3 regions of the Pseudomonas sp. Q12-87 genome follow, and region 2 is predicted to be linked to each of the others. Evidence: predicted binding sites of a transcription regulator. Region 2 holds the regulator's gene; each other region holds the start of a gene.
What was found. Region 2 encodes FliA, which starts transcription of late flagellar genes. Its sites were predicted from a motif close to CTAAAGTTTNNNNNNNNNNNGCCGNTAA; they were not measured.
Positions count from the first base shown of each region.

Region 1: the regulator FliA is predicted to act here: its motif matches at 5,276-5,303, upstream of AD663_RS05810 (methyl-accepting chemotaxis protein).
Region 3: the regulator FliA is predicted to act here: its motif matches at 8,362-8,389, upstream of AD663_RS14730 (methyl-accepting chemotaxis protein).

Region 1 is NZ_LHVI01000010.1:207,397-217,871, forward strand. Features, by position in the region: gene AD663_RS05780 (hypothetical protein) at 1-154, opposite strand, end outside; gene AD663_RS29035 (hypothetical protein) at 238-375, opposite strand; gene AD663_RS05790 (amino acid permease) at 1,314-2,732, shown strand; gene arfB (alternative ribosome rescue aminoacyl-tRNA hydrolase ArfB) at 2,954-3,367, shown strand; gene AD663_RS05800 (MFS transporter) at 3,364-4,563, opposite strand; gene AD663_RS05805 (hypothetical protein) at 4,666-4,860, opposite strand; gene AD663_RS29040 (hypothetical protein) at 4,936-5,079, opposite strand; gene AD663_RS05810 (methyl-accepting chemotaxis protein) at 5,415-7,040, shown strand; gene AD663_RS05815 (transporter) at 7,125-8,147, opposite strand; gene AD663_RS05820 (PepSY domain-containing protein) at 8,332-8,637, opposite strand; gene AD663_RS05825 (glycerophosphodiester phosphodiesterase) at 8,786-9,913, opposite strand; gene AD663_RS05830 (DUF2025 family protein) at 10,160-10,475, shown strand, end outside.
Region 2 is NZ_LHVI01000024.1:180,073-190,547, forward strand. Features, by position in the region: gene AD663_RS19155 (flagellar motor protein) at 1-53, opposite strand, end outside; gene AD663_RS19160 (chemotaxis response regulator protein-glutamate methylesterase) at 53-1,192, opposite strand; gene AD663_RS19165 (chemotaxis protein CheA) at 1,241-3,499, opposite strand; gene AD663_RS19170 (protein phosphatase CheZ) at 3,530-4,315, opposite strand; gene AD663_RS19175 (chemotaxis response regulator CheY) at 4,334-4,705, opposite strand; gene fliA (RNA polymerase sigma factor FliA) at 4,869-5,612, opposite strand; gene fleN (flagellar synthesis regulator FleN) at 5,609-6,439, opposite strand; gene flhF (flagellar biosynthesis protein FlhF) at 6,556-7,902, opposite strand; gene flhA (flagellar biosynthesis protein FlhA) at 7,914-10,043, opposite strand; gene flhB (flagellar biosynthesis protein FlhB) at 10,192-10,475, opposite strand, start outside.
Region 3 is NZ_LHVI01000020.1:234,701-245,175, forward strand. Features, by position in the region: gene AD663_RS14695 (ABC transporter substrate-binding protein) at 294-1,319, shown strand; gene AD663_RS14700 (ABC transporter permease) at 1,316-2,248, shown strand; gene AD663_RS14705 (ABC transporter permease) at 2,255-3,064, shown strand; gene AD663_RS14710 (ABC transporter ATP-binding protein) at 3,082-4,233, shown strand; gene AD663_RS14715 (flavin reductase family protein) at 4,275-4,760, shown strand; gene AD663_RS14720 (LLM class flavin-dependent oxidoreductase) at 4,790-5,833, shown strand; gene AD663_RS14725 (TonB-dependent siderophore receptor) at 6,011-8,134, opposite strand; gene AD663_RS14730 (methyl-accepting chemotaxis protein) at 8,426-10,222, shown strand.

The sequences.
Region 1 (10,475 bases), on a different contig from region 2:
GCGAGCCGCTGCCAGCCTGTTCGGCGATGGCGCCGGCCAACGCTTCGTAGTCTGCCGTATGGCCGAGCAGCACCTTGGCGGGCTGGATGCCGGCCAGGGCGGGGTGGTGTTCGAGGTAGTAAAGGAAATGTGAGATGGCTCGTTGTGTGTCCATGCTTATTCTTCCCTGACGATTGATTTGACGTCCCTGCAAAAGTGGCGGAGCCGACCGGCCGGATCAGCTCCGCCGGGTATCGCTTACAGAGGCCACATCGCCGTGCCGAACGGAACGACCGCATCGGCTTGCATCATTTCGACAGCGGCTTCATGGGTTGGCGCTTCAAACCATTCGTCCAGTTGCAGTTCGGTTTCCAAGTCTTTGTCCAGTGCTTGCATAGTGAATCTCCTAGAGGACTTTTTACGGAAAACGCGGGCCGATCCGGCGAGCAAAAACTACACAGAACCGGCACCGCAAAACTTGTCGGCACGATGCCTTGGCAAGTCGCTGAAAACCTAGTCGAGGGATTTTTGGATTGCAAAAAATAATTTTATTTTTTTTGAATGAACTTTTTATTCCAAATTGAAAGGCGAACATTACTCATTCAAAAACAGCTGTCTGGGGCGTTTATTTATTAGGTAGCTACCTACCGTCAATTTGCAGGCAGCCGACGGAATATTCCTACTCGGCAAGAATTCCTTACGGGTTGTAAAGAAATGCTGACGTCCGGACCCGGTTGTGAAGGCCGCAGCGGCAGCCTCAGGGAGTTGTAAGAAAAAGCTTCCGCAGACGCCGCCCCAGCGGTTCATTGCAGGCTCTGGCCTGCTTGTTTCAAACACGCGGGGAGGGTCAGATGCGCTCCATGCCTGTCGTGCAGGTGAATAACAAGAAGGAGGCGCAATGAACGCCGCAGCTCAACCGCATTTCTCCCGTCGTGGCGTTTTTCGCGCCACACCCTTCAAGGGCTCGCAAGGGCCTGGACGCATTTTTGCAGTCGCCCGAGACGCTCGAGGCGGCCCCGTGCAATCCCGGCAAACGACACGCTGATCCGGTGGTGTCTGGCAGCAGGGGGTCGGCGGTGTACAATGCGCCGCGTTTTACTGTGACCCTTCGCGTTCCCACGCACTTTCAAGGTTATCCACCTTGTTCACTCCGCCACGTCACAAGCGTGTCGGGTTCGATTTCGTCACAGATAAAAACAAACAGGTGACGCATGACTGTTGAAACAACGCTGAATTCTTGGTGCCTGCGCTGGGGTTTGATCGGCGCTGCTTGAGATCCGATTCGAGCGGCAACGTCTAACGAACATCATCAAACCTTGCGTGAGACCCTTTTCATGAGTGGACAAAACTCGCATTCAGGCGAGCTGAAGCGCGGCCTGAAAAATCGCCACATCCAACTGATCGCCCTCGGCGGCGCGATCGGCACCGGGCTGTTCCTGGGCTCGGCGGGAGTGCTGAAGTCAGCCGGCCCGTCGATGATCCTCGGCTACGCCATTTGCGGCTTCATCGCCTTCATGATCATGCGCCAGTTGGGTGAAATGATCGTCGAAGAGCCGGTGGCCGGTTCCTTCAGTCATTTTGCCCACAAGTACTGGGGCGGTTTCGCCGGATTCCTGTCGGGTTGGAACTGCTGGATTCTCTACATTCTGGTGGGCATGTCCGAGCTGACTGCGGTTGGCAAGTACATCCATTACTGGGCCCCGGACATCCCGACCTGGGTATCGGCGGCGGCGTTTTTCATCCTGATCAACGCCATCAACCTGGCCAACGTCAAAGTTTTCGGTGAGGCCGAGTTCTGGTTCGCGATCATCAAGGTGGTGGCGATCGTCGGCATGATCGCGTTGGGCAGCTACCTGCTGGTCAGCGGTCACGGCGGCCCGCAAGCCTCAGTGACCAACCTGTGGTCCCACGGCGGGTTCTTCCCCAACGGCGTGAGCGGCCTGGTGATGGCCATGGCGATCATCATGTTCTCCTTCGGTGGCCTGGAAATGCTCGGTTTCACCGCCGCCGAGGCCGACAAACCGAAAACCGTGATCCCCAAGGCCATCAATCAAGTGATCTACCGGATCCTGATTTTCTACATCGGCGCCTTGGTGGTGCTGTTGTCCCTGACGCCTTGGGACAGTCTGCTGACCACCCTCAACGCCTCCGGCGATGCCTACAGCGGCAGCCCGTTCGTGCAAGTGTTCTCGATGCTGGGCAGCAACACGGCGGCGCATATCCTCAACTTCGTGGTGTTGACGGCGGCGCTGTCGGTGTACAACAGCGGTACTTACTGCAACAGCCGCATGCTGCTGGGCATGGCCGAGCAGGGCGATGCGCCCAAGGTTCTGGCCAAGATCGACAAGCGTGGCGTGCCGGTGCGTTCAATCCTCGCTTCGGCTGCCGTGACGTTGGTGGCGGTGCTGCTGAACTACCTGATCCCGCAGCATGCGCTGGAGCTGCTGATGTCGCTGGTGGTCGCGACCCTGGTAATCAACTGGGCGATGATCAGCTACTCGCACTTCAAGTTCCGCCAGCACATGAACCAGACCCGCCAGACGCCGTTGTTCAAGGCGCTGTGGTATCCGTATGGCAACTACGTCTGCCTGGCGTTCGTGGTGTTCATCCTGGGTGTGATGTTGCTGATCCCCGGCATCCAGATCTCGGTGTATGCGATTCCGGTGTGGTTGGTGTTCATGTGGGTGTGCTACCTGATCAAGGACAAGCGCAGTGCCCGGCATGAGCTGGCTGTGGCGGCTGCTGCCAAGTAAGCAGTCCTGAAAGAAACAACAAACCCGGCCAAGTGCCGGGTTTGTTGTTTCAGGCAAGACCCCAACCCCTGTGGGAGCGGGCTTGCTCGCGAAGCCGGTGGCACATCCAACATCATCAAAATTGACCCACCGCTTTCGCGAGCAAGCCTGCTCCCACAGGAGTTACGCGTCGCCCTGGGGATTCGCGGTATTCTGTGGAGCCTGATTTCGGACCCTTTCCCATGCTGGCGATTTCCAACACTGAGCACATCCCGGACGCCGAGATCGAGCTGACAGCCATCCGTGCCCAGGGGGCCGGTGGGCAAAACGTCAACAAGGTGTCCAGCGCCGTGCACCTGCGTTTCGACATCCCGGCCTCGTCCTTGCCCGAGTTCTACAAGGAACGCTTGCTGGCCCTGCGTGACAGTCGCATCACCAGCGACGGTGTATTGATCATCAAGGCCCAGCAGTATCGCACCCAGGAACAGAATCGCGCCGATGCCCTGGAGCGCCTGACCGAACTGATCCTGAGCGCCACCAAGGTTGAAAAGAAACGTCGCCCGACCAAGCCGACCCTGGGTTCGAAAAAACGCCGCCTGGAATCCAAGACCAAGCGCGGCTCGATCAAGGCCGGGCGCGGCAAGGTGGATTTCTAGCTTCTCTCCCGTTCCTCGCGATACCTCGGCGCCTGCCGGTACAGATAGACGCTCAGCGCCAGTCCGCCGAGGGCCGCCAGGGCCGCGAACAGAAAAATCGAGGCAAAGCCGAAGCCTGCGGCAATCGCTCCAGCCAAGGGGCCGGTAATCCCCAGGGATAAGTCAATGAACAGCGAATAGGCGCCTACCGCGGCTCCACGGCTGGAAGCCGGCACCAGGTTGACCGCCTCCACGCCCAAGGCCGGGAACACCAGGGAAAATCCGAAGCCGCTCAATGCCGCGCCTGCCAAGGCCCAGTGGGCATCCGGGGCGAGCCACAGCAGCAACAGGCCCAGGGTTTCCACCGATAGGCAGGCAATCGCCACGCGAAAACCACCCAGACGGTTGATCAGGTTGCCGAACAACAAGCGCGCACCGATGAAGCTGGCGCCAAACAAGCTCAGGCATAACACCGCGTTGTCCCAGTGCTGGGTGGCGTAATACAGGGTGATGAAGGTGGCGATGGTGCCAAACCCGATGGAGCCCAAGGCCAGGCCGCAGCCGTGCGGCAGAACACGCCCCAGCACGTGCATGAACGGCAGACGCTCGCCGACGACGATGGGCGCGGCAGTCTTGCGCCAGGCCAGTGCCAAACCCAGCAAACCCAGCAAGATAATGCTGACGCCCATGCTCCACAGCCCCAGGCTATTGACCAGCCACACCCCCAATGGCGCACCGATCGCCAGCGCGCCGTAACTGGCGATACCGTTCCAGGAAATCACTTTGGCGGTATTGGCCGCACCCACTCGGCCGATGCCCCAGCCAATCGACCCCGAACCCACCAGGCTTTCCGCACTGCCCAGCACCAGGCGACCGATCAACAGGCTGATCAGGCTGAACGTGGGCAAATGCGGCGTCCAGACCGATACCAGCATGAACACACCGCTCAGCCCGCAGCCGGCGAGACCGATCATGACCGCGCGCTTGCTTCCCTGGTTATCGATGATTCGTCCTGCATAGGGCCGACTGAGGAGGGTGGCCAGGTATTGCACGCTGATCACCAGCCCGGCCATCACCGCGCCGAAACCCAGTTCGCTGTGGACGTAGCCTGGCAACACTGCCAGGGGAATGCCGATGTTCAGGTAGCCGATGAAGGTGAACAGGACGATGGAGACGACTTGCAGCGTGACCGCCAAGGCGCGCGGGGAATCTGACATGGGGAAAGGGTCCACGGAGCAGCAGGATAGATAGGCTGCTTATGATAGCGGCGAGCGTGCTGTCAGCGGAGGTAAAAGTAAAACTATTTGCCCAGCGGTTTTTCAGCTGTCGGGCCGTTGGCCGACCAGTTGCGTGGTGACCAGCGCGGCGAGGGCATTTTCTTCGGTGCCGAAACGGGCCAGCAGGGCGGCTTGTTTCTCAGGGGAGAGGCGTGTCCAGATCTCGACCATTTTTTCGGCGGTGCCGATCAGCACGCTGGCTTGGGCTTCGCTGAAGGTGTCGCGGTCATCGGTCATGGTAGGGGCTCGGGATTCAGGCAGTGTGGAAAGCGCATCTTAGCGCTTTCCACACGGTCTGGTGATGCGGGTGTATCAGTCTTCGTTGTCGGCCTGGCGGCGTTCAGTGGCTTCTTTCGGCTCGGGTTGCTGGGCGTCTGGTTGCCCCCCGGCTTGTAGCGTGGTCGTCTGCTCAGTGTCGTGCAGGCTTGGGAAGGGGAGATTAGGGATCTCGTGCATATCGCGCTCCTCGCAAAGTCTGTTGATCGATCGGGTAGATCCGCGCTTTTACAAAGCCTGGGCAGGATACAGCAGGGAAAATGACAAATAGACGATTAATTTCCGTTGCGCCGACAGATGGGGTTGTCTGCACAGGTACGTCCATTTAGAGGTCTGATAACCAGCGATTCGCTTTCTCGACCGATGGTCGGAAACGCTCAAGACCGCGGATTACGGGCCGATAGCCCAGGCATATCCCCTCGCATTCGGTTGCGACGCCGCGTACCGCGGACATGGAGGTCGGGACGTGTCGCTCTCTGAACCTGGCCCTTTTTCGTACCCTGAGATCGCCCTTCATGTTTCTACAAAAGTCCTTGAAAACCCAGATTCTCGCTCTGCTGAGCGGCAGCCTGCTGGCAATGTTGCTGATCGCCCTGGCGTCCTTTCATTTCCTTTCCGACGGTGTCCAGAACTACCGCAACTTGATCGACGGCCCGTTGCGCGCTTCGCAGCTGATCGACGAGGCCAACCTGCAATTCAAGGTGCAGGTCCAGGAATGGAAAAACGTGCTGTTGCGCGGCAAGCAGCCGGCGGAATTGGATAAATATTGGAAGCAATTCGAAGACCGCCAGCACGATGTCCAGGCGCTTCTGGGCGAATTGACCGGGCATGCAGGCGTTCCGGCGCCGATCAAGGCGCGCATCGAGCGCCTGCGTGACGAGCATCGGCAGTTGGGCGCAGCCTATCAGAAGGGACGTGATGCGTTTGTCGCGGCGGGTAGCGATGCGGCAGCGGGCGATGCGGCAGTAAAAGGTGTGGACCGCGCGGCCAGTGAGCAAATGAGCGAACTGGTAATCGACCTGCACAAGCTTGGGGCCGAGCAGTCGGTATCGATCAGCGCGGGGGCCGAACGCACGATCCTGCTCGGTGCCGTGGTGATGCTGGTTTCGAGCCTGCTCATCGGACTGTTCAGCCTGTGGCTGGTCAACCGTAGCCTGGTGCAGCCCATCCGTAGCCTGATCGAATACGTGACCCAACTGAGTCGCGGTCGTTTTGCCGAGCGGGTGGTCAGCAGCCGTCAGGACGAATTGGGTGACCTGGCGCTGGCAGCCAACACCTTGCGTGATTTCCTCGCCGAAACCTTTACTCGCCTGCAACGCAGTGCCACTGAGCTGAACAGCGCCAGTGGCGAGCTCAACGCCATCGCCGGCCTGATGAGCCATGGCACCAATGAGCAATTCGAACGCACCGACCAGGTGGCGACCGCGATGAACGAAATGTCCGCCACCGCCCAGGAAGTTGCCCGTCACGCCGCCGATGCGGCGCGGGCGGCCGACGATGCCGATCATTCGGCGCAGCAGGGCGAGAAGGTCATGCAAGGGACCATTCACACCATCACGCGCATGCGCGGTGAAATCGCCAACACGGCCACGGTTATTCGCCAGTTGGAAACCGACAGCGGTCGCATCGGCAAGGTGCTTGAGGTGATTCGAGGGATCGCCGAACAGACCAACCTGCTGGCTCTCAACGCCGCCATCGAAGCAGCGCGCGCCGGTGAGGCTGGACGCGGTTTTGCGGTAGTCGCCGATGAAGTCCGCAGCCTGGCCCAGCGCACGGCGTCGTCCATCATTGAGATCAATCAGATTATCCAGACCGTGCAAACCGGCGCTGTGGACGCGGCCCAGGCTATCGAGAGCGGGCAGTCGCGCAGTGAAGAAAGCGTGGAACAGGTGACCCAGGCCGGCGCCATGCTCGAACGCATCACCCAGGCCGTCGAAGCGATTCGCGACATGAACCGCCAGATCGCTACTGCGGCGGAAGAACAGACCTCCGTGGCCGAGGACATTTCGCGCAACCTCACTGAAATCACCAGCATCGCCAGCACCAACCTGGACAACGTCCAGCGCACCGAGGCCGCTGGTCGTAATCTGCATGGCCTGTCGGGCCAGTTGAACGAAGTAACGGCGCGGTTGAGTGCTTGATCTCATACATTTGCTGACCTGTGGCGAGGGAGCAAGCTCCCTCGCCACAAAACCCATGATGAGCTAGGGGCTAGAGGGTCGACCTCAATAATCACGCCGCTTGCGGAACGCCCATCGCCCGGCAATCAGCGTGAAGGTCGCCACCAGTGCCACGAGGATCCAGAAACCCTCGGGATCACCGGCCAGTGGCACGCCGCCGACGTTCATGCCAAAGAAACCGGCAATGATGTTGATGGGCAATGCCAGCACTGTGACCACCGTCAGGGTGAACAGGGTGCGGTTGCTTTGTTCATTGAGGTTGGCGGCTATTTCTTCCTGCAACAGTTTGATCCGTTCACCCAGGGCGGTGAGGTCGTTGATGATCAGCGCGAACTCCTCGGTGGATTTGCGCAACTCCTTGACGTCTTCCTTTTGCAACCACTGCGGTGGACGATTGAGCAGGCGCAGCAACGATCCAGGTTCCAGGGCCAGCAGCCGTTGCAGGCGCACCAGCACCCGGCGTTGGCTGCCCAATTCGCTGCGATTGGTCGACAATCGCGAAGACAGCAATTGGTCTTCGATCTGATCGACGCTCAGGCTGGTCTTGCGCACGATCTGGGTCAGCACTTCGCCTTGGTCGCGCAACAGATGCACGAGCAGTTCCAGTGGTGAGCGAAAGCATTCGCCGGCCTTGACCGATGAGCGCAGCTTGTCGACCGAGTGCAGGGGCTGCAACCGCGCGCTGACGATCAATCGACTGCGCACGCACACCCACAAGGTGGAGACATCCGAAGAGACGAGGTTGCTGAGGTTGAACACGACATCGTTCACCACGGCCAACAGCGCTGAGTCCACATGTTCGATGCGGGTCGAGCGCGAGCCTTCGTGCAAGGCTTCGAAAAAATCCTCGGGCAAGGCCAGATGACTTTTCATCCAGCGCTCGCACGCCGCGTGGGCCAGGTTCAGGTGCAGCCAGAGAAACTCATCTTCATTTTGCGGTTGTTCCAGGCTTTGCAGGGCTTGGGCCGAATCGATTTCCCGTCCGCGTTCGCCAGGACGGAAACGAAAGCCGTAAAGCAGGCCGAACAGATCCGGATCGCGGTGACTTTGATCGATGCTGTGGTTCATGAGGTCTCGCTGGCGGGAAGTGCCTGTGGCGGCGACAGGTTCACTTGAATGGCATCATCGCAAGCTTTCTTGATGCTTTTGTGACAGCTTGGGTTGCCTTGCCAGACCGGTAAAGATTTACACCGCGCACGCAAAAGAGCCGCGTAACTCGAAAGTTGCGCGGCTCTTTATGTTTTGCTTTAGATCAAGTGTCTTGCTTGTTGCTCAGGACTTTGCCGGTGGTCGCATCGAAGTCCACATCAAACTCTTTGCCGTCAGCGGTTTTCAGTTCCACTTCGTACTCATAGCCATTGAAGTGATTGTCCAGGTCAGTGTCGGTGATGGTCGCGCCCGGGTGCAACTTCAGGGCTTCTTCGTTCATCGATTCGAGGGACTTGATCTTGCCATCCTTGACCAACTGAGGGATCTGGTCGATCCGCACATCCGCTTGGGCAAGGCCGGCGGTGAGGGTCAGGGCAGCAGCGGCGAACAGGGCAGTCAACGTTTTCATAAGTTCTTTCCTTGGTGTCATTAAGGGTGAGTCGTTCAAGTGGGTTCAGATTATCTCTGGCAACTTAACTCACCCTTAATTCGGAAAACTTTTGAAACGCGGGATAAGCCCATGGAAATAAAACCGTAGTCCCATGGGCGTATTCGGGTCAGTAACCGCTTTTCTCCAACAGCTGCGCCACGCTGCCAGTTTCGGGGCGCTTGAAGTATTTAAGCAGTTCGCTGGCGCGGTTGGTGAAAATGCCATCGACGCCGGCATCCATCACTTTCTTGAAGTCCACCGCTTCATCCACGGTGTAGACATGCACCAGCAAACCTTGGTCATGGGTGTATTGGTTCATCCACGGTTGCACCAAGTCTGCGTAGCTCTGGCTACCGCCATGGGTCAACGCAGCGGACGGTCCGGTGCCGATGGCGCCCTGGGCCTTGGCGTACTGGACCCATTTTTCGAACTCGGCCTTGTCCTTGGGCTCCTGCTTGGCGTAATAGGCCGCCTTGTCGGTTTCGCCGGACTGGGCAAAAGGCACCGTGGACTTGGGTTCGATGTTGCCTTCGCCGACCCACAACAACAGGACCTTCGGCACTTTCGGCATTTCTTTGTGCAGCAATTCGAGGCTGCTTTTTTCAAAGGTCTGCAAGACAACTTTGCCCTTGCCCTGGCCCACCCCGGTGGCGCGCTTGGCCAGTTTGGAACCGGACGGGCTCAGCCAGCCGCGATCCTGCAGCTTGTCCTTCAGATCGCGCTCGATGCCAGGGAACAGTTTCGGCTCCTTGGTTTCGATGTACAGCCCCGGTTTTTGCTGCGGGTTGCCCTCGGCGATGTCGATCACTTCATCAAGAGTGAGGATCTTCAGACCCGCGAACGAAGGACGGGCGCGGTCCGGGTAGGCGGTGTTGAACCAGCTGCCGGCGTCGAGCGTCTTGAGTTCCGCCATGGTGAACGCGTTGGCGGTGCTGTCCTTGCGCTCGGGGAATTTGATCGCGACGTCTGTGGTGCGCAGCAAGCTGTCGTCATGCAGCACGAACAGTACCCCGTCCTTGCTGCGTTGCAGGTCCAGTTCCAGATAATCCGCGCCCAAGTCGCGGGCCAGTTTGTAGGAAGCGGCGGTGGATTCCGGCGCGTCGAACGAGGCACCACGGTGGGCGATGACCGCTGGGTGAGGAATGCCCTGGAGGGTCGCCAGGACCTTGGGGCTCGGCGCCTCCGAGGCTTGTGTCTGGCCGAAGCCGAGCAACAGGCTCAGCATCAGGACGCTGCGGGTAAAAGTAACAGGCATGCTCGAGATCCTTTCGTAGGTTTTCTGCAAAACCTATCTTTTAGCAACTGAACGCTTTTGGCGCTATCGCCATACCGACATAAACATGTGCAAAGCAGATTTTCCCCACGCATTTTTGGGTCGCTTTGCAGTACCCTTGGCCGCATCAGTTTCCCCGGCAGAGGGAGACGCGAAGCCATCGCTCCATATGCCCTGTGTGTAAACCATCGACCGGACGTCCAGCAGGACGCATTCATGAGGTTTACCATGCGCACCACCTCCACATTCATCTGTCAGGCCGCCGACCAGCTCAAGGGTTTCGTTGGCCTGAACCGCAAGACCGGCCAATACATTGTGCGATTCAGCGAAGACGCGTTCGGCATGGACGTGGCCGACGACGGCATCATTCCCACCAGCGAATTTGTCTGGGCGCCCGCGGCAGACGGCACCATGGCCCTCAAGCGCGAGCGGATCCAGTTGCTGCTGGACCAGAACATCGACGACCGCATCAACCTCAGCGAACCACTGCGGGTCTACATGGCCCGCGGCGATCTGCCGGAAATCGTGGCGGTGCGGCAGTTGG
Region 2 (10,475 bases):
CCAATGATGGCGACGAACGCCATGATGATGCCAATCAGGCTGAGCACATCCATTACAGGCACGCCTCGACCAGGTGCCTGCCGATATCGTCCAACCCGTACACCGCGTCGGCAAGATCCGCTTTCACGATAGCCATCGGCATGCCGTAGATCACGCAGCTGGCTTCATCCTGGGCCCAGATCGCGCTGCCGCCCTGCTTGAGCAGGCGCGCGCCTTCGCGACCGTCGGCGCCCATGCCGGTGAGCACCACCGCCAGAACCTTGTCGCCGTAGGACTTGGCGGCGGAACCGAAAGTGATGTCCACACAAGGCTTGTAGTTCAGGCGCTCGTCACCCGGCAGGATTTTCACCGCGCCGCGGCCGTCGACCATCATCTGCTTGCCACCCGGCGCCAACAACGCCAGGCCCGGTCGCAGGATGTCGCCATCCTCGGCTTCCTTGACGCTGATGTTGCACAGCTTGTCCAGCCGCTCCGCGAACGCCTTGGTAAACGCCGCCGGCATGTGCTGGATCAGCACGATGGGGGCCGGGAAATTGGCCGGCAATTGGGTCAGGACCCGTTGCAGCGCCACCGGGCCACCCGTGGACGTACCGATGGCAACCAGCTTGTAGGCCTTGCGCTTGGGTGCCGGTGACGACGTGCTGGCGGGTGCCGGCGCCGGGCGAGCAGGCGCGGGGGCCGGAGCGCTGCGCACCGGTGCCGGATTGAAGCTGCTCGAGGAAACCGGGGTCGATACAGGGCTTGGCGCTGCAGCAGGTGCAGGCGTCGGTGCGCTGTAGGCGGAGACACGCCGGTTGCTGCGGGAAATGCTATGGACCTTTTCGCACAACAATTGCCGGACCTTGTCCGGATTGCGGGAAATGTCCTCAAAATTCTTCGGCAGGAAATCCACCGCCCCGGCGTCCAGCGCATCGAGGGTCACCCGGGCGCCTTCATGGGTCAGGGAGGAGAACATCAATACGGGGGTCGGGCAGCGCTGCATGATATGTCGCACTGCCGTGATGCCATCCATCATCGGCATCTCGTAGTCCATGGTGATCACGTCTGGCTTGAGGGCCAGCGCCTGATCGATCGCCTCTTTGCCGTTGGTCGCCGTACCGACGACCTGAATCGTTGTGTCAGCCGAAAGAATTTCCGAGACGCGGCGGCGGAAGAACCCCGAATCATCCACCACCAGGACTTTAACTACCATAAACACTCCGTTAGACGAGGCGCGGCTCTGGGCCACGCCTGTCTTGAATCAAATACGCCGTGCGGCGTAGCGCTTGAGCATGCTTGGCACATCGAGAATCAACGCGATGCGGCCGTCGCCGGTGATGGTGGCGCCGGACATGCCCGGGGTGCCTTGGAGCATCTTGCCCAACGGCTTGATGACCACTTCTTCCTGGCCCACCAACTGGTCGACGACAAAGCCGATCCGCTGGGTGCCCACCGAAAGGATCACCACATGGCCTTCGCCCTGTTCCACGTGAGCCGCAGAGCTGACCAGCCAGCGCTTGAGGTAGAACAACGGCAGTGCCTTGTCCCGCACGATCACCACTTCCTGGCCGTCCACCACGTTGGTGCGCGACAGGTCGAGGTGGAAAATCTCGTTGACGTTGACTAGCGGGAAGGCGAACGCCTGGTTGCCCAGCATCACCATCAGGGTTGGCATGATCGCCAGGGTCAGCGGGACCTTGATGACGATCTTCGAGCCCTTGCCCTTGGTCGAGTAGATGTTGATGGTGCCATTGAGCTGGGCGATCTTGGTTTTCACCACGTCCATGCCCACGCCACGTCCGGAGACGTCGGAAATTTCGGTCTTGGTCGAGAAGCCTGGTGCGAAGATCAGGTTAAAGCAATCCGACTCGCTGAGCCGGTCCGCCGCGTCCTTGTCCATCAGGCCTTTCTTCACGGCGATACCGCGCAGGACATCAGCGTCCATGCCCTTGCCGTCATCGGAGATGGACAACAGGATGTGGTCGCCTTCCTGTTCAGCCGACAGGATGACCTTGCCGCTGCGGGGCTTGCCCATCGCTTCGCGGTCAGCCGGCTCTTCGATACCGTGGTCGACCGAGTTGCGCACCAAGTGGACCAATGGGTCGGCCAGGGCCTCGACAAGGTTCTTGTCCAGGTCGGTCTCTTCGCCCACCAGTTCCAGATTGATTTCTTTCTTGAGCTGGCGAGCCAGGTCACGAACCAGGCGCGGGAAGCGCCCGAAGACTTTCTTGATCGGCTGCATCCGCGTCTTCATGACGGCGGTCTGCAGGTCGGCCGTGACCACGTCGAGGTTCGACACGGCCTTGGACATGGCTTCGTCCTGGCTGTTGAGGCCCAGGCGAACCAGGCGGTTACGCACCAGCACCAGTTCGCCGACCATGTTCATGATCTCGTCCAGGCGCGCAGTGTCGACCCGCACAGTGGTCTCGGCTTCGCTGGCGGGTTTTTCCGCCGGCGCAGCCGCAGGGGCACGGGCCGGCGCCGGGGCAGCTGCAGCGGCAGGCTTGGGGGCCTCGGCTTTCGGCTCCGGTGCCTTGGCGGCGGGTTTAGGCGCTGCCTTGGCCGCGGGTGCGACGGTGGCGGCGGGCGCAACAGAAGCCGTACCGACTTCGCTGAACTTGCCTTTGCCGTGCAGCTCGTCGAGCAGCGACTCGAATTCGTGGTCGCTGATCAGGTCGCTGCCGGCCGCAGCAGCGGCAGGCTTGGCCGGAGTCGGCGCGGAAGCGATGGCCGAATCCAGCGCGTCAACGGCAAAGGTGCCCTTGCCGTGCAACTGATCGAGCAGCGCTTCGAATTCATCATCGGTGATGTCGGAGTTGTCGCCGGCCGCTTTCGGCGCGGCTGGGGTCGCCGGGGCTGCCGCAGGAACGACGGCATCGACCGCGAACTGGCCCTTGCCATGCAACTGATCGAGCAGTGACTCGAACTCAGCGTCGGTGATTTCATCGCTGCCAGCAGCAGAGGCCGCCGGCGCAGCAGGGGCGACAGGAGCGGCTGGTGCCTCGGCCTCGGCCTTGACGGCGTTCAGCGAGTCCAGCAGTTGTTCGAATTCATTATCGGTGATGTCACCCGATGCTTCGGCGACCGGTTCTTCAACGATCGTCTCGACCACCGGTGCGGCGTCAGCCGATTGCGGCTCGGCCAGGCGCGACAGCGCGGCAAGCAACTCAGGGGTGGCCGGGGTAATCGGCGAGCGCTCACGCACTTCGCTGAACATGCTGTTGACCGCATCCAGCGCTTCAAGCACCACGTCCATCAATTCCGAATCGACGCGTCGCTCACCCTTGCGCAGGATGTCGAACACGTTTTCGGCAATGTGGCAGCACTCCACCAGCTCATTGAGCTGGAGGAAGCCGGCGCCTCCTTTTACAGTGTGGAAACCGCGAAAAATTGCATTGAGCAGATCTGCATCATCCGGTCGGCTTTCCAGCTCGACCAGTTGCTCAGACAGTTGCTCTAGAATCTCGCCGGCCTCAACCAGGAAATCCTGAAGGATCTCTTCATCGGCGCCGAAGCTCATTAGTGGCTGCTCCTAAAACAGGGCTAAAACTCAGAATCCAAGGCTGGACAGCAAATCGTCCACATCGTCCTGACCGGACATAACGTCTTCTCTTTTATCGGCATGAATCTGCGGACCTTCACCCTGAGAGAGATGTTTTTGTGGATCTTTTTCAGCAAGTATCGCTTCACGGTCGTGTTCGATGCCTGCAAAGCGGTCGACCTGGCTGGCCATCAACACCAGTTTGAGCAGATTGCTTTCCACTTCGGTGACCAGTTGGGTCACACGCTTGATTACCTGGCCTGTCAGGTCCTGATAGTCCTGGGCCAGCAGAATGTCATTGAGGTTGCTCGCCACCGCACGGTTCTCGGTGCTGCTGCGCGTCAGGAAACCGTCGACTCGACGGGCCAGTTCGCGAAACTCCTCGGCACCCACTTCGCGGCGCATGAAGCGGCCCCAGTCGGTGCTCAGGGCCTGGGCTTCTTCGCTCAGTCCATTGACCAACGGGGTAGCGCTTTCCACCAGGTCCATGGTGCGGTTGGCCGCGGCCTCGGTGAGCTTGACCACATAACCCAGGCGCTCGGTGGCGTCAGTGATCTGCGAGACTTCCTCGGCCTGCGGCATGTGCGGGTCGATCTGGAAATTGACGATCGCACTGTGCAGTTCACGGGTGAGCTTGCCGACTTCCTGGTACAGACCACGATCGCGGGTCTGGTTGAGCTCATGAATCATTTGAACCGCATCACCGAAGCGGCCCTTTTCAAGGCTGTCGACCAGTTCGCGGGCATGTTTTTTCAGGGTCGATTCGAAATCGCCCATTGAAGATTCGTTATCCATAGCTCCCCCGTGGCGCCGTTAACCGATGCGTTCAAAGATTTTTTCGATCTTCTCTTTCAACGCCTGGGCCGTGAAGGGTTTGACCACGTAGCCGTTCACACCGGCCTGGGCCGCTTCGATGATCTGCTCGCGCTTGGCTTCGGCGGTGACCATCAGCACCGGGAGGTGCTTGAGTTTTTCATCGGCGCGCACGTGGCGCAGCAAGTCGATACCGGTCATGCCGGGCATGTTCCAGTCAGTCACCAGAAAGTCGATGCTCCCGCTGTTGAGGACCGGGATGGCAGTAGTGCCATCGTCGGCCTCGACCGTGTTGGTGAACCCAAGGTCACGCAACAGGTTCTTAATGATCCGCCGCATCGTTGAGAAGTCATCAACGATGAGGATTTTCATGTTCTTGTCCAATTCGACCTCCAAGCAGTCTTAAACGCGTCCAGCACCTGAACGCGCCATTTCAATCAATCCGGCACAACACTCGACAACGGTACGGAGCACAACGAATGACGACTGGTACGGCGCACGCCATACCTGTCTTGCCATGTCTCCACACTGCCTGTCAGCGCGCTCGCCACTCCCCCAAACGCCCCCGCAAACGGGCCGCGCACTGGCTGTGTAACTGGCTGACCCGCGATTCGCTGACCCCCAGGACTTCACCGATTTCCTTGAGGTTCAGCTCTTCGTCGTAGTACAGCGCCAAGACCAGTCGCTCACGCTCCGGCAAATTGGCAATCGCATCCGCCAGCGCGCTCTGGAAACGCTCATCTTCCAGGTCACGCGACGGCTCCATGTGAGCACTCGCGCCGTCCTCGTGCAGTCCTTCGTGTTCGCCGTCCTGCAACAGGTCGTCGAAACTGAACAGGCGACTGCCCAAGGTATCGTTCAAAATCCCGTAATAATCATCGAGACTTAACTGGAGTTCGGCCGCAACCTCGTGATCTTTAGCGTCACGCCCGGTTTTAGCTTCAATTGCACGAATGGCATCACTGACCATGCGGGTATTGCGATGCACCGAACGCGGTGCCCAATCACCCTTGCGGACTTCATCGAGCATTGCGCCGCGAATGCGGATACCGGCATAGGTCTCGAAACTGGCACCCTTGCTCGCGTCATATTTGTTCGACACTTCAAGCAAACCGATCATGCCCGCCTGGATCAAGTCCTCGACCTGGACACTGGCCGGCAACCGGGCCAGCAAGTGATAGGCGATGCGCTTGACCAGGGGCGCGTAACGCTCGATCAGTTCGTATTGGGCGTCCCGTGCCGATTTCTTGTAGAGATGGTTGTAACCGCTGGCTGTCATAACACGGGCCCTGCTGTTTGTTGCACGAGACGCTCGACGAAAAATTCCAGATGCCCGCGTGGGTTGGCCGGCAGTGGCCAGGTATCGACCTTCTGGGCGATTGCCTTGAACGCCAGCGCGCATTTGGAACGTGGAAAGGCTTCATAGACGGCACGTTGCTTCTGGACAGCCTTACGTACGCTTTCGTCGTAAGGCACGGCGCCGACGTATTGTAGGGCGACGTCCAGGAAGCGATCCGTGACCTTTGTCAACTTGGCGAACAGGTTGCGTCCTTCCTGAGGGCTCTGGGCCATGTTGGCCAGGACACGGAAGCGGTTCATGCCGTAGTCGCGGTTCAATAACTTGATCAGGGCATAGGCGTCGGTGATGGACGTCGGCTCGTCGCAGACCACCAGCAATACCTCCTGGGCGGCGCGGACGAAACTGACGACCGAGTCGCCGATGCCGGCTGCGGTGTCGATCACCAGCACATCGAGGTTGTCCCCGATGTCGCTGAAGGCCTGGATCAGGCCCGCGTGCTGGGCCGGGGTCAGGTGAACCATGCTCTGGGTGCCGGAGGCTGCCGGCACGATGCGAATCCCGCCGGGCCCTTGCAAGAGCACATCGCGAAGTTCGCAACGGCCTTCGATGACGTCCGCCAGGGTGCGCTTGGGTGTGAGCCCCAGCAGCACGTCGACGTTCGCCAGGCCCAGGTCGGCGTCCAGCAGCATGACCCGTCGGCCAAGCTCTGCCAGAGCCAGGGACAAGTTCACTGACACGTTAGTCTTCCCGACGCCACCTTTGCCGCCGGTCACCGCGATCACCTGTACGGGATGCATGCTGCCCATGTTCGTTCTTTACCTTGTCTTACTTAGACGGAGGCCACATTACTGGCTGCGCGTTCACATACGGAACAATGCATGGCAGACCATCGATGTAGGTACAAAAAATATTCATGATTACCTCAGCCGACCTGCTTGGTCGGGCTGTGGTAGATATCAGCGAACATGTCAGCCATGGCTTCTTCGCTGGGTTCTTCCTGCATTTGCACACTCACGGCACGGCTGACCAGTTGATGACGGCGCGGCAGATGCAAATCATCCGGGATCCGCGGCCCGTCGGTCAGGTAAGCCACCGGCAGTTCATGGCCGATCGCCAGGCTCAACACCTCGCCCAGGCTTGCCGTTTCATCCAGCTTAGTCAGGATGCAGCCGGCCAGCCCGCAGCGCTTGTAGCTGTGGTATGCGGCGGTTAGAACCTGTTTCTGGCTGGTGGTTGCCAACACGAGATAATTTTTCGACTTGATACCACGCCCGGCCAGGCTTTCAAGCTGCATGCGCAGGGCCGGATCGCTGGCTTGCAGGCCGGCGGTATCGATCAGCACGACGCGCTTGCGCAGCAATGGCTCCAGCGCCTGGGCCAGGGATTGGCCCGGATCCACATGGGTCACCGACACATTGAGGATCCGGCCCAGGGTCTTGAGTTGCTCCTGGGCACCGATGCGGAAACTGTCCATGCTCACCAGGGCGATGCTCTGGGCGCCGTACTTGAGAACATAACGGGCGGCGAGCTTGGCCAAGGTGGTGGTCTTGCCCATGCCGGCAGGACCGACCATGGCAATCACACCGCCCTCTTCCAGCGGCTCGACTTCCGGTGTGGCAATCATGCGTGCCAGGTGCGCCAGCAACATGCGCCAGGCCTGGCGAGGCTCTTCGATGCCGTTGATCAGCGCCAGCAGGTCCCGGGACAACGGGCCGGACAGGCCGATGCGTTGCAGGCGACGCCACAGGTTGGCCTGGGCCGGACGGCTGCCTTGCAGCTGGTTCCAGGCCAGGGAGCCCAATTGAACTTCCATCAGTTCACGCAGGCTGTTGAGTTCGAAGCGCATCGAGTCCAGGGCACGCGGGTCGACACCACGGGCTGGCGCGGCCTGGGCCGGTGCAGCGCGACGCGGTTCGGCCGGGGCCGGTTCGATGAGTGGTTCAGCTGCGGTCAGCGGCAGGCCGGCGGTGAGCGGCTGGCCAGCGAACAATTGACGATTGGTGCCGGCAGCCTCGCCTTCACTGCTGCGCAGGCTCAATTCGGCCTGGGCGCTGGCGATGCGCGACTGGGTCTTGCGCAGCTCGTCCTCGAGTTCCATGTTCGGAACCCGCGGGGCCAGCGCCGACAATTTGTAATCCAGAGCCGCCGTCAGCTCGACACCGCCAGCGATCCGGCGATTGCCGATGATGGCTGCTTCAGCGCCCAGCTCGTCACGAACCAGCTTCATGGCCTGACGCATATCGGCGGCGAAAAAACGCTTCACTTGCATAAACCACTACCTCAGCCGTTGGGCCCTACTGTCGCAACGATGGTCACTTGCTTGTTGTCCGGTATTTCCTGGTACGCCAGCACGTGCAGCCCCGGGACCGCGAGGCGCCCGAATCGCGAGAGCATCGCGCGAATCGGACCGGCCACCAGCAGGATCACCGGTTGGCCTTGCATCTCTTGCCGTTGGGCTGCGTCGATCAGCGAACGCTGCAGCTTCTCGGCCATGCTTGGCTCCAGCAGGACACCCTCTTCCGAGCCTTGTCCTGCCTTCTGAAGACTATTGAGCAATATCTGTTCCAACCTTGGTTCCAGAGTGATCACAGGCAGCTCGGACTCAGTGCCTACAATGCTTTGGACGATTGCGCGGGAGACGCCGACGCGCACCGCCGCCACCATAGCGGCGGTATCTTGACTCTTGGAAGCGTTGTTGGCGATGGCTTCGGCGATGCTGCGGATGTCGCGCACCGGCACTTGCTCGGCCAGCAGCGCCTGAAGAATCTTGAGCAGTTGCGACAGCGAAAGCACACCCGGCACCAATTCTTCGGCCAGTTTCGGCGAGCCCTTGGCCAGTACTTGCAGCAATTGCTGGACTTCTTCGTGGCCAATCAGCTCGCTGGAGTGCTTGTAGAGGATCTGGTTCAAATGGGTTGCCACCACGGTACTGGCGTCCACTACGGTATAGCCGAGGGACTGGGCCTGGGCCCGCTGGCTGATTTCGATCCACACCGCTTCCAGGCCGAAAGCCGGATCCTTGGCGGTGATGCCGTTGAGCGTGCCGTAGACCTGCCCCGGGTTGATCGCCAGCTCGCGGTCCGGGTAGATCTCGGCCTCGGCCAGGATCACCCCCATCAGCGTCAGGCGATAGGCGCTCGGCGCCAGGTCGAGGTTGTCGCGGATATGGACCGTGGGCATCAGGAACCCCAGATCCTGGGACAGCTTCTTGCGCACGCCCTTGATCCGCGCCAGCAACTGGCCGCCCTGGTTGCGGTCGACCAAAGGAATCAGGCGGTAGCCGACTTCCAGGCCAATCATGTCGATCGGCGTCACGTCGTCCCAGCCCAGTTCCTTGGTTTCCATGGCGCGAGCCGGCGAAGGCAACAATTCCTGCTGACGCTTGACCTCTTGCAGGGCCTGGAGCTTCTGCATGTTCTGCTTCTTCCAGAACAGGTAGGCGCCGCCCGCCGCAACGGCGGCCATGGTCAGGAAGGAAACGTGTGGCATGCCCGGCACCAGGCCCATCACCGCCATCAGGCCGGCCGCAACGGCCAGGGCCTTGGGCGAGGCGAACATCTGCCGACCGATCTGCTTGCCCATGTCTTCGGAGCCCGAAGCACGGGTCACCATGATCGCCGCCGCTGTGGATAACAACAGTGATGGCAATTGCGCCACCAAACCGTCACCAATGGTCAGCAAGGCGTAAACCTTGCCAGCATCACCGAACGACATGTTGTGCTGGAAGATACCGACCGCCATGCCACCGATCAGGTTGATGAACAGAATCAGCAGGCCGGCGATGGCGTCACCGCGCACGAACTTACTGGCACCGTCCATGGAACCGTAGAACTCGGCTTCCTGGGCCACTTCCAGGCGTCGCAGCTTGGCCTGGTTCTGATCGATCAGGCCGGCGTTGAGGTCGGCGTCGATCGCCATCTGCTTGCCGGGCATCGCATCGAGGGTGAACCGTGCGCTCACCTCGGAGATCCGCCCGGCGCCCTTGGTCACCACAACGAAGTTGATGATCATCAAAATGGCGAAAACCACGATACCGACCACGTAGTTGCCGCCGATCACCACCTCACCGAAGGCCTGGATGACCTTACCGGCGGCGGCGTGACCGTCCTGGCCGTGGAGCATGACCACACGGGTGGACGCCACGTTCAGCGCCAGGCGCAACAGCGTGGCCACCAGCAGGATGGTCGGGAATACGGCAAAGTCCAGCGGCCGCAAAGCGTAGACGCACACCAGCAGGACGACAATGGACAAGGCGATGTTGAACGTGAAGAACACGTCCAGCAGGAACGGCGGCACCGGCAGCATCATCATGGCAAGCATGACCAGCAGCAACAACGGCACGCCCAGGTTACCCCGACTGAGGTCTACGACGTTGCTGCGCGCGGCGCTGAGTAACTGAGAGCGATCCACCAATAATCCCCGTTCCTGTGAAGCAAACTTTTGACGCCCGGAGGGGGCGCAGACGGGGTATTGCAAGAAGCCTTCCAACTTTGGCCGGAGGCTGAGATAGAGGTCTCAACACCAGGCAAGCCCGCTCCCACAGGGTTTAGCGTTCGCTTCAGGAATCGCGCCGCAGATCCGGCGGAATCGGCAAATCCTTGAGCGGTTCGGGACGCTTGCCCTTGCCGGCGCGGTGCTGGCGGATCTGGTAGACGTAGGCCAATACCTGGGCCACGGCCAGGTACAGGCCACCGGGAATTTCCTGGTCCAGTTCCGTGGAGTAGTAGATCGACCGCGCCAGGGCTGGGGATTCGAGCAGCATCACTTCGTTGGCCACGGCAATTTCGCGGATCTTCAGCGCCAGGAAATCGCTGCCCTTGGCGAGCAATACCGGCGCGTTGC
Region 3 (10,475 bases), on a different contig from region 2:
GCAACCCAAAACCTGTGGGAGCGGGCTTGCTCGCGAAAGCGGTGGATCAGCTTGCAACAATGTTGAATCTACCGCCGTCTTCGCGAGCAAGCCCGCTTCCACAGAGATGCACCAAACTCGCCCAGACAGATAACCGGTACGGCAAAATGCTTGCAGAAAGTTTGGAATACCATAATATGATATTCCATCGACCGGACGATCCTGAACGGCGTTTGCAAGACCGATGGACCCAAAGCTCCCGATAAGCGGGTAAACCAAGCCCGCTCTATAAACACAACAATGAGGGCGTGAAAATGGTGTTGAAGAAAAGTGCAGCCGCGATCCTGTTTGCGGGCCTGTTGAGTATCACCAGCCAGGCGTCGATGGCCGCTGAAAGCGTCAACTTCGTCAGTTGGGGCGGCAGCACCCAGGACGCGCAGAAGCAGGCCTGGGCCGATCCGTTCAGCAAGGCCAGCGGCATCACCGTGGTCCAGGATGGCCCGACCGACTACGGCAAGCTCAAGGCCATGGTCGAAAGCGGCAACGTGCAGTGGGACGTCGTCGACGTCGAGGCGGACTTCGCCTTGCGCGCCGCCGCCGAAGGCCTGTTGGAGCCCCTGGATTTCTCGGTGGTACAGCGCGACAAGATCGATCCACGCTTCGTGTCCGATCACGGCGTCGGCTCGTTCTACTTCTCGTTCGTCCTCGGCTACAACGAAGGCAAGCTCGGTTCCGGCAAGCCGACAGACTGGTCCGCGCTGTTCGACACCAAGACCTACCCCGGCAAACGCGCCTTGTACAAATGGCCGAGCCCGGGCGTGCTTGAGCTGGCCCTGCTGGCAGACGGCGTCGCAGCCGACAAGCTCTACCCGCTGGACCTGGACCGCGCCTTCAAGAAACTCGACACCATCAAGAAAGACATCGTCTGGTGGGGCGGCGGTGCGCAGTCGCAACAATTGCTCGCCTCCGGTGAAGCCAGCATCGGCCAGTTCTGGAACGGTCGCATCTACGCCCTGCAACAGGACGGCGCGCCAGTGGGCGTAAGCTGGAAGCAGAACCTGGTCATGGCCGACATCCTGGTGATTCCAAAGGGTTCGAAAAACAAGGCAGCGGCCATGAAGTTCCTGGCCAACGCCAGCAGCGCCAAGGGCCAGGCCGATTTCTCCAACCTGACCGCGTATGCACCGGTCAACGTCGACAGCATCGCTCGCCTGGATTCGGTGCTTGCCCCCAACCTGCCGACCGCCTACGCCAAGGATCAGATCACGCTTGATTTCGCGTACTGGGCCAAGAACGGTCAGGACATCGCGACACGGTGGAACGAATGGCTGGTCAAATGAAAATGTCCGCAACGGCAACCCAGCACACCGGGGGCGCCCCTGGCGCTGCCGGTGTGGCAACCGTCAAGCCTGTTGCCGCGCCAACCCCGTCCTTGCTGCAACGCTGGCGCGGGGCCGGCAATCTGCTCCCGGCCCTGCTGTTTCTCGGCCTGTTCTTCCTGGCACCGCTGATCGGCCTGCTGTTGCGCGGCGTGCTGGAGCCGGTGCCCGGGCTGGGCAACTACGAACAATTGTTCGCCAACTCGGCCTACGCCCGGGTGTTGTTCAACACCTTTTCGGTGGCCGGGCTGGTGACGTTGTTCAGCTTGCTATTGGGCTTCCCGCTGGCCTGGGCCATTACCCTGGTGCCCCGTGGCTGGGGCCGCTGGATGCTGAATATCGTGCTGCTGTCGATGTGGACCAGCCTGCTCGCCCGCACCTATTCCTGGCTGGTGCTGTTGCAAGCCTCCGGCGTGGTGAACAAGGCGTTGATGGCCCTGGGCATCATCGACCAGCCGCTGGAGATGGTGCACAACCTCACCGGCGTGGTGATCGGCATGAGCTACATCATGATCCCGTTCATCGTCTTGCCATTGCAGGCGACCATGCAGGCCATCGACCCGATGATCCTGCAGGCCGGTTCTATCTGCGGTGCCAGTCCCTGGACCAACTTCTTCCGGGTGTTCCTGCCGCTGTGCCGGCCGGGGCTGTTTTCCGGCGGCTTGATGGTGTTCGTGATGTCCCTCGGTTACTACGTGACCCCGGCGCTGCTGGGCGGTGCGCAGAACATGATGCTGCCTGAATTCATCATCCAGCAGGTGCAGTCATTCCTCAATTGGGGCCTGGCGAGCGCCGGCGCCGCGTTGTTGGTGGCGATCACGCTGGTGCTGTTCTACTTCTACCTGAAGCTCCAACCGGAATCCCCGGTGGGCGCCAGCAACGCGAGGTAAGCCGTCATGCTCCTGACCCCCAATGCCATGAGCCGGCGCATGCGGTTCGGCCTGTATTTCACCACGGGCCTGATCGCGCTGTTCCTGCTGCTGCCCATCGTCTTCATCGTGCTGTTGTCGTTCGGCTCATCCCAATGGCTGGTGTTCCCGCCGCCGGGCTGGACGTTCAAATGGTACGGCCAGTTCTTTTCCAATCCCGACTGGATGAGCGCGGCGCTGACCAGCCTCAAGGTCGCTGTGCTGACCACCGTCTGCGCCGTGGCGCTGGGGTTGCCGACGGCATTTGCCCTGGTACGCGGGCGCTTCCCGGGCCGGGAAATGCTCTACGGTCTGTTCACCCTGCCGATGATCGTGCCGCTGGTGATCATCGCCGTGGCGGTGTACGCGCTGTTTCTCAAGCTCGGCTACACCGGGACGATGTTCGCGTTCGTGGTCAGCCACGTCATCGTCGCGCTGCCGTTCACCATCATTTCGATCATCAACTCGCTCAAGCTGTTCGATCAGTCCATCGAGGATGCGGCGGTGATCTGCGGTGCCTCGCGCCTGCAGGCGGTGTTCAAGGTGACCTTCCCGGCGATTCGCCCGGGCATGGTCGCCGGCGCCCTGTTCGCGTTCCTGGTGTCGTGGGATGAAGTGGTGCTGAGCGTGATGATGGCCAGCCCGACCCTGCAAACCTTGCCGGTAAAAATGTGGACCACCCTGCGCCAGGACCTGACGCCTGTGATCGCCGTCGCCTCGACGCTGCTGATCGGCCTCTCGGTGTTGGTGATGGTGATTGCCGCCGCTCTGCGCCGGCGCAACGAAATCAGCGCCTGAGCGCCTAGGAGAACACGATGAGTGCCGTCAAAGACCCTGCACAACAGAACAACAAGACCCTGGTCAGTCTGCGCAACCTGAACAAGCACTACGGCGACTTTGCCGCCGTGGACGATATTTCCCTGGAGATCCAGGACGGTGAATTCCTGACCTTCCTCGGCTCCAGCGGCTCGGGCAAGAGCACCACGCTGTCAATGCTGGCAGGGTTCGAAACCCCCAGCAGCGGCGAAATCCTGGTGGAAGGCAAATCCCTGGTCAACGTACCGCCGCACAAGCGCGACATTGGCATGGTGTTCCAGCGTTACTCGCTGTTCCCGCACCTGTCGGTGCGCGACAACATCGCCTTCCCGTTGGCGATCCGCAAACTGGCGACCGCTGAACGTGAGCGCCGGGTCGATGCCATGCTCAAGCTGGTGCAGTTGGGCGAGTTCGCCCATCGCCGCCCTTCGCAACTGTCCGGCGGTCAGCAGCAGCGCGTGGCGATTGCTCGGGCGCTGGTCTACGAGCCGCGCATCCTGCTGATGGACGAACCCCTCGGCGCCCTGGACAAGAAACTCCGTGAGGACTTGCAGGACGAACTGCGCCAATTGCACCGGCGCCTGGGCATCACCATTGTCTACGTGACCCACGACCAGGAAGAAGCCATGCGCCTGTCCCAGCGCATCGCGATTTTCAGCCACGGCAAGATCGTCGGGCTGGGCAGCGGCTACGACCTCTACCAGAACCCGCCGAATGCCTTCGTCGCATCGTTCCTGGGCAATTCAAATTTCTTCAAGCTCAAGGCCCAGGGCAACGCGGCAGCGTCGTTCGAAGGGCAGTCGCTGTCGATCCGACTGACCGCCGGGCTGCAAACCGACCAGGACGTGTTGCTCATGGTACGTCCGGAAAAAGCCTTGGCCCTGAGCGTGGAACAAGCGGCACAGGAACCCTTGCCGGCCGGCTGGAATGAAGTCGCCGCCAAGGTCGTGGAAGTGCTGTTTCTCGGTGAGAGCCAGACCTGCAGCGTCGTCACGCCTGGCGGCACTTCCTTGACCGTCAAGGCACTTTCCGCCGCCGGCATGCCGCTCAAGGCCGGCGATCCGGTGCGCGTGCGCTGGGCCACGGCCGATGCCTGCGTCTACACACAATGGGCTGAGAGTGACCTGAACAAGGCCGCCGGCGCTCACTGATGAATACTGCGTCATAACCGCTTGAGTGCGAGGACTGCGAAATGATCGATGCCAACGTTTACAAACAAGTCATGGGCTCGTTCCCGTCCGGCGTGACGGTGATTACCACCCTGGACGATGACGGGCAAATCGTCGGCCTCACCGCCAGCGCTTTCAGTTCATTGTCGATGGACCCGGCCCTGGTGCTGTTCTGCCCCAACTACAGCTCAGATTCCTATCCGGTGTTGATCAAGAACAAACGCTTCGCCATCCACCTGCTCTCCGGCGGGCAACAGAGCGAAGCCTACGCCTTCGCCCGCAAAGGCAAGGACAAGGCCCAAGGCATCGAGTGGACCCTGAGCGAGCTGGGCAACCCGTTGCTGAGCAACGCCACCGCCATCATCGAATGCGAACTGTGGCGTGAATACGAAGGCGGCGACCACGCCATCATGGTCGGCGCCGTGAAGAACCTGATCGTGCCACAGCACACACCGGGGCCGCTGGTTTATTGCCACGGCAAGATGGGCGCCCTGCCCGTCCTCGCCTGAACCGATCGTCAACAACAAGAGATAGCGCCATGAAATTTTCCCTGTTCGTACACATGGAGCGCTGGGACGAAAGCGTCAGCCATCGCCAGTTGTTCGAGGACCTGAGCGAGCTGACCTTGTTGGCCGAGGCCGGCGGTTTCAGCACCGTGTGGATCGGCGAACACCACGCCATGGAATACACCATTTCGCCAAGCCCGATGCCGTTGCTGGCGTACCTGGCCGGCAAGACCACCACCATCCACCTGGGCGCCGGCACCATCATCGCGCCGTTCTGGCACCCGTTGCGGGTAGCCGGTGAATGCGCGCTGCTGGACGTAATCAGCAACGGGCGCATGGAAGTCGGCCTGGCCCGTGGCGCCTATCAAGTGGAATTCGACCGCATGGCCGGTGGCATGCCGGCCTCCTCCGGTGGCCAGGCCCTGCGGGAAATGGTCCCGGTAGTGCGTGCCCTGTGGCAAGGCGACTACGCCCATGATGGCGATATCTGGAAATTCCCCACGTCCACCTGCGTGCCCAAGCCGATCCGCAAGCCGCACCCACCGATGTGGATCGCCGCCCGCGACCCGGACTCCCACAACTTCGCCGTCGCCAATGGCTGCAACGTGATGGTTACGCCGTTGATGAAAGGCGATGAAGAAGTCCTGGACCTGAAGAACAAGTTCCAGGCGGCCCTGGACAACAACCCTGACGTGCCACGTCCCCAGCTGATGGTGCTGCGCCACACCCACGTGCACGCCACCGATGATCCCGATGGCTGGAAAGTCGGCGCCAAGGCCATTTCGAAGTTCTATCGCACCTTCGACGCCTGGTTCGGCAACAAACAAGTGCCGGTCAATGGCTTCCTCGCGCCAAGCCCGGAAGAAAAGTTCGCCGAGCGCCCCGAGTTTCAACTGGAGAATATCCGCAAGAACACCATGATCGGCACACCGCAGGAAATCATCGCCCGGATCAAGTATTACCAGGAGCTCGGTGTGGATGAGTTCAGCTTCTGGTGCGATAACAGCTTGCCCCATGCAGAGAAGAAAAAATCCCTGGAGCTGTTTATCCAGCAGGTGGTGCCGGCGTTTCGGTGATCCCCTGGCCTTTGGGCAGGCCGTTGAAGTGCCATCGCGAGCAAGCTCGCTCCCACTGTGGATTTGTGGCGTATGCAACAGCTGTTTACGCCACCGTCCGTGTTCGCGATGGCGGCCTGAAGCTGAAATAAAAAATGCCCGGCATTCTATAGCCGGGCATTTTTATTCATCCGCTGATCAGAACGTCACGCTGGCGCTCAGCTTGGCGGTACGCGGCTCACCGACATTGACTTGCAATTGGCTACCGGTGGAGGACGGGTAGTATTGCTTGTCGAACAGGTTGTCTACGTTCAGTTGCAGCGAGGTCTTGTGCCCCAGCACCGGCGATTCCCAACGCAGGAAGGCGTCGGCGACGGTGTAGCTGCTGAGCCAGAAATCGTTGGCGTTGTTGGCGGCGCGCTCGCCGACATAACGCGCGCCGGCGCCGGCATGCCAGGCGCCGAATTCGGCAGGCACGTTCAGGTGGTGGCTCAGGTACAGGCTGGCGGTGTGCTTGGGGGCATCGGCCAGGCGATGGCCTTCATTCTTTGGATCATCCAAAATCTCGGTTTGGGTATAGGCGTAGGTGCCGATCAAGTCCCAACGTTCGGCCAGGCGTCCGGTGATGTCCAGTTCCAGGCCTTGGGAGCCGACTTTGCCGGCGGCTTCTGCCAGGGTCACGCCATTGACGGTGGAAGACGTCACGACGTTTTTCTTCTCGATGTCGAAGAGCGCGACGTTGATGTTCAAGCCCGGCAACGGGTCGTACTTGGCACCGATTTCGTAGCTGCGTCCCTCTTCCGGCTTGAAGGTGCTGAGGTTGTCATCGACAGTATCGTTGGGCTTGAACGAACGGCTGTAGTTGCCATACAACGACAGCTCCTCGGTGGCCTTGTAGACCATGCCCAGGAATGGGACAAAGGCATCGCCATTGTCGTCGCGAACCGGCACCCTCTGGACTGACCCTTGCTGGCTGAATTGATCGTAGTGCTGATAGCGACCGCCGAAGACCAGGATCCAGCGATCGTCCAGATGCCAGTTGTCCTTCATGTATACCGAGCTGGAAGTCAGCTGGTTGCTCAGGTTGCTTTGGGTTGGGCTGATGACGCTGGGTTCCCCCAGACCGCCATATACCGGTTCAGTGATATCGAAGCCACCCCGTGCTACGCCACGGTAGGTCTTGCCACGGTATTGGTCCGACACCTGATTATCGACACCGATCAACAGGTCATGGCGCTGGCCGAACAGCTCCTGCTTACCCATGAAATCCCAACTCGCATATCGGGTTTCATCATCGTAATGAGCACCGTTAGCCGCCCGGCGCAGTGTGTTACCCGTCAATGAGTTGGGCTGCGCAATCGAAAGACTGTACCGGTCATTGTTCCAGCCATAAGTCACCCGGGTTTTCCACGCATCGCTCAGCTCATACTCGAACCGCGCGGTAGCCGTCTCGCGAATCCCTGTGCTCTTGGCCCACGGTTCATCGAGGCGCTTGTCATAGTCGATGTCCGCCGGATGACCGTTCTGGAACACCGTGCCACGGTCAAACGGGTTGGAATATTCGTTGTATTCATAGCTCAGGTTCAACGAAGCGCGCTCGCCGGTCCAGGCCAGGGACGGCGCCACGAGCGTGCTCTCGTTGACCCCGTAGTTGCGCCAGTAGTCTTCATGGCCGCGCTCGGCTATCAGGCGATAAGCCAGACCGGTATCGCCCAGCGGCCCGGTGGTATCCAGGGCCATGGTGCCGCCGCCTTCGCTGTAGGCCGAGCCGCTCAGCGTGGTGCTTTGGGCGTATTCGGGCTTCTTGCTGATAACGTTGATCAGGCCACCGGGTTCCAGCGCGCCATACAGCATGGAGGCCGGGCCCTTGAGCACTTCGACCCGCTCGGTGGTGGCGCTGAAGTTGTGTCCCAGGTTCGAGCGCACGCCATCGCGCAGGATCGAGCCGTCGTCGTTGGTGCCGAAACCGCGCTTGATCAGCGAGTCCCGCGAGCCGCCCAAGGTGTTGCCCTGGCTGACGCCGCTGACGAACTTCATCGCGTCGCCCAGCGAGCGCACCTGATAATCGGCCAAGGTCTGCTGGGTCACCACATTGATCGATTGCGCTTCTTCCTTGATCGGAACATCGCTTTTGCTCGCCGTACTGGCTTGCGATGCGGTGTAGCCCTCGTCCTGAGTGATACGACTGCCCTGGATGTCCGTGGCCGGCAGCTCGAGCGTGCCCTGCGCCCACACTGGGCTTGTGATGAAACAGCAGGACAACGTTGGCAGCACACACTTGATGAAAAGGTTGCGATTAGCGAGGGGGGTGGAACGATTCAAGACGCTGCACTCATGAAAGGGACGTTAATGAGAGCGAATATACTTTGAGAATAATTCCCAGTAAATATTTTGTATCATTTACATAGCGCCACCAACCCTGTGGGAGCGGGCTTGCTCGCGAAGGCGTCAGGTCAGTAAATACAGATTGGGATGACACACCGCTTTCGCGAGCAAGCCCGCTCCCCCAAAAGCCCAGCAAGAAAAATGATATCAAATAGCCCACATTTCTAAAGCTTTCGCCTCCGCGGTCGAATGTATGCCATTGAGTCAATTTTTCGCAGGAGCAGCGGCATGCAAACGTTAAAGGCCTTGTACGAGTCTATCGAGATGCGATTTTTCGATACGCTCACTAAAAAGCTATCGAGCCTTTTCCTGTTGGTGCTGGTCAGCGGGTTGCTGTATTGGGTGGCCCTCAGTGCCCGCGCCGAGATCGTTTTGCAGTTGCATAACGCTCAGTTGGACAGCGCCTTGCTGGGCCAGATCGAAGGCCGCCTCGACAGCCTTACCCATGCCCTGCTGTTCGGCACATTGCTGACAATGGGCATGATCAGCTTCATGGTCTGGTACTTCCGCCACCTTATCGTGCGGCCTGTCACGGCGATGACCAAGGCCCTGGAGGAGATCGCGAACGGTGAAGGCGACCTGTCCAAGGACCTGCCACTGGTGACTCACGACGAAATCCGCGTCCTGGCCGGCACCTGCAACCGGTTCCTGGCCAAGCAGCGGGAGATCATCAGCAACGTCCAGGCGTTGACCGTGCACATCGCCGTCGAATCGGCACGTTCGCTGAAAAACATCAGCGACTCCAGCGACAGCGCCACCCACCAGGCGCGTTTCGCCAAGGAAGTGATGGACCAGAGCAACACCGCCGTGGGCCGCATCGAAGAAGTCTCGCGCCAGACCCAGGGCATTTCCAGCACCACCGCCCAGAACCTGAGCATCGCCCGCGACTCCTACGCCGAGCTGCTGGAAGTGACCGGCAACATCAGCGAAATATCCAACAGCCTCGGTGAGTTCGCCACGCTGGTGGACGCCTTGAACCAGCGCTCGTCCAGCATCAAGTCGATTGTCGGGTTGATCCAGCAGATCTCTGCCCAGACCAACCTGCTGGCCCTCAATGCGGCCATCGAAGCCGCCCGGGCCGGCGAAAGTGGCCGTGGTTTTGCCGTGGTGGCCGACGAGGTACGCACGCTGGCGCAAAACGTCAGCCGGGCCACCGACGATATCTCCCGCAACATCGACGCCATGCTCCAGGAAGTCAGCTCCACCCACGAGCAAACCACGCAGATCAGCCACAGCGCCCGGGAAACCCAGAAAGTAGTGGAGCGCGCGTCGGGGCATTTCGAAAGCATGATCGTCGACTTCGAGTCCACCAACGGCAAGCTCGCCGACATCGCCGACCATATCCAGCAGTTTGCCGATACCAACACCGGGATCAACGAACGGGTCACGCAGATCCACGCCGACAGCCAGTCGATTGACCAGCGTATGCAGCATTCGGCGACGGCCACCCGTGATCTGTCCGGCGTGGCTGAGAAGGTCCAGACGCTACTGGGTCGCTTCGTGCTCGGCCACGGCAAGCTGGACGCCGCGATCACCCGGGCCAGCGAGTGCCGCAACACGTTGCAGGTACGCCTGGAAGAACTGCAAGGCGAAGGCCTCAATCTGTTCGATCAGAGTTACAAACTGATTCCCGGTACCGACCCCAAGCAGTACATGACCAGCTATACCGAACGCTTCGCCCAGGTCTGCCAGGAAGAATGCGACAAGCTCACCCGCAGCACACCGGGCGGCAAGGTTTCGTTCATCGTCGACACCAAGGGCTATTGCCCGGTGAACAACAGCTGGGTTTCGAAGCCGCCGACCGGGGACCGGGCCGTAGACCTGCCGGTATGCCGCAACAAGCGGATTTTCAACGACCCGATCGGCCTGCGCGCGGCGGGCAACGTCCAGCGCTTCCTGCTCCAGACCTACCTGCGCGACACCGGCGAAATCATGACCGAGATCGACGTACCGTTCTTCTTCGGCGGCCGTCACTGGGGGAACTTGCGAGTCGGGTTCGATGCGGCGGTGTTGTTGGCGGATTGACTGACCAAAAACCCTCGGTACACCCCAGATCTCAAGGCCACCCAAAACAACTGTGGGAGCGAGCTTGCTCGCGATGGCGGTGGGTCAGTCAACATCGAGGCGACTGATCTGACGCATTCGCGAGCAAGCCCGCTCCCACAAGGGTTCTGCGGTGTACGCCAATTTTGAGGCGCCCCAAAAAACCACTGTGGGAGCGGGCTTGCCCGCGAAGGCGGTCGGTCAGCCACATCAACGGCGACTGACCCGACGCCTT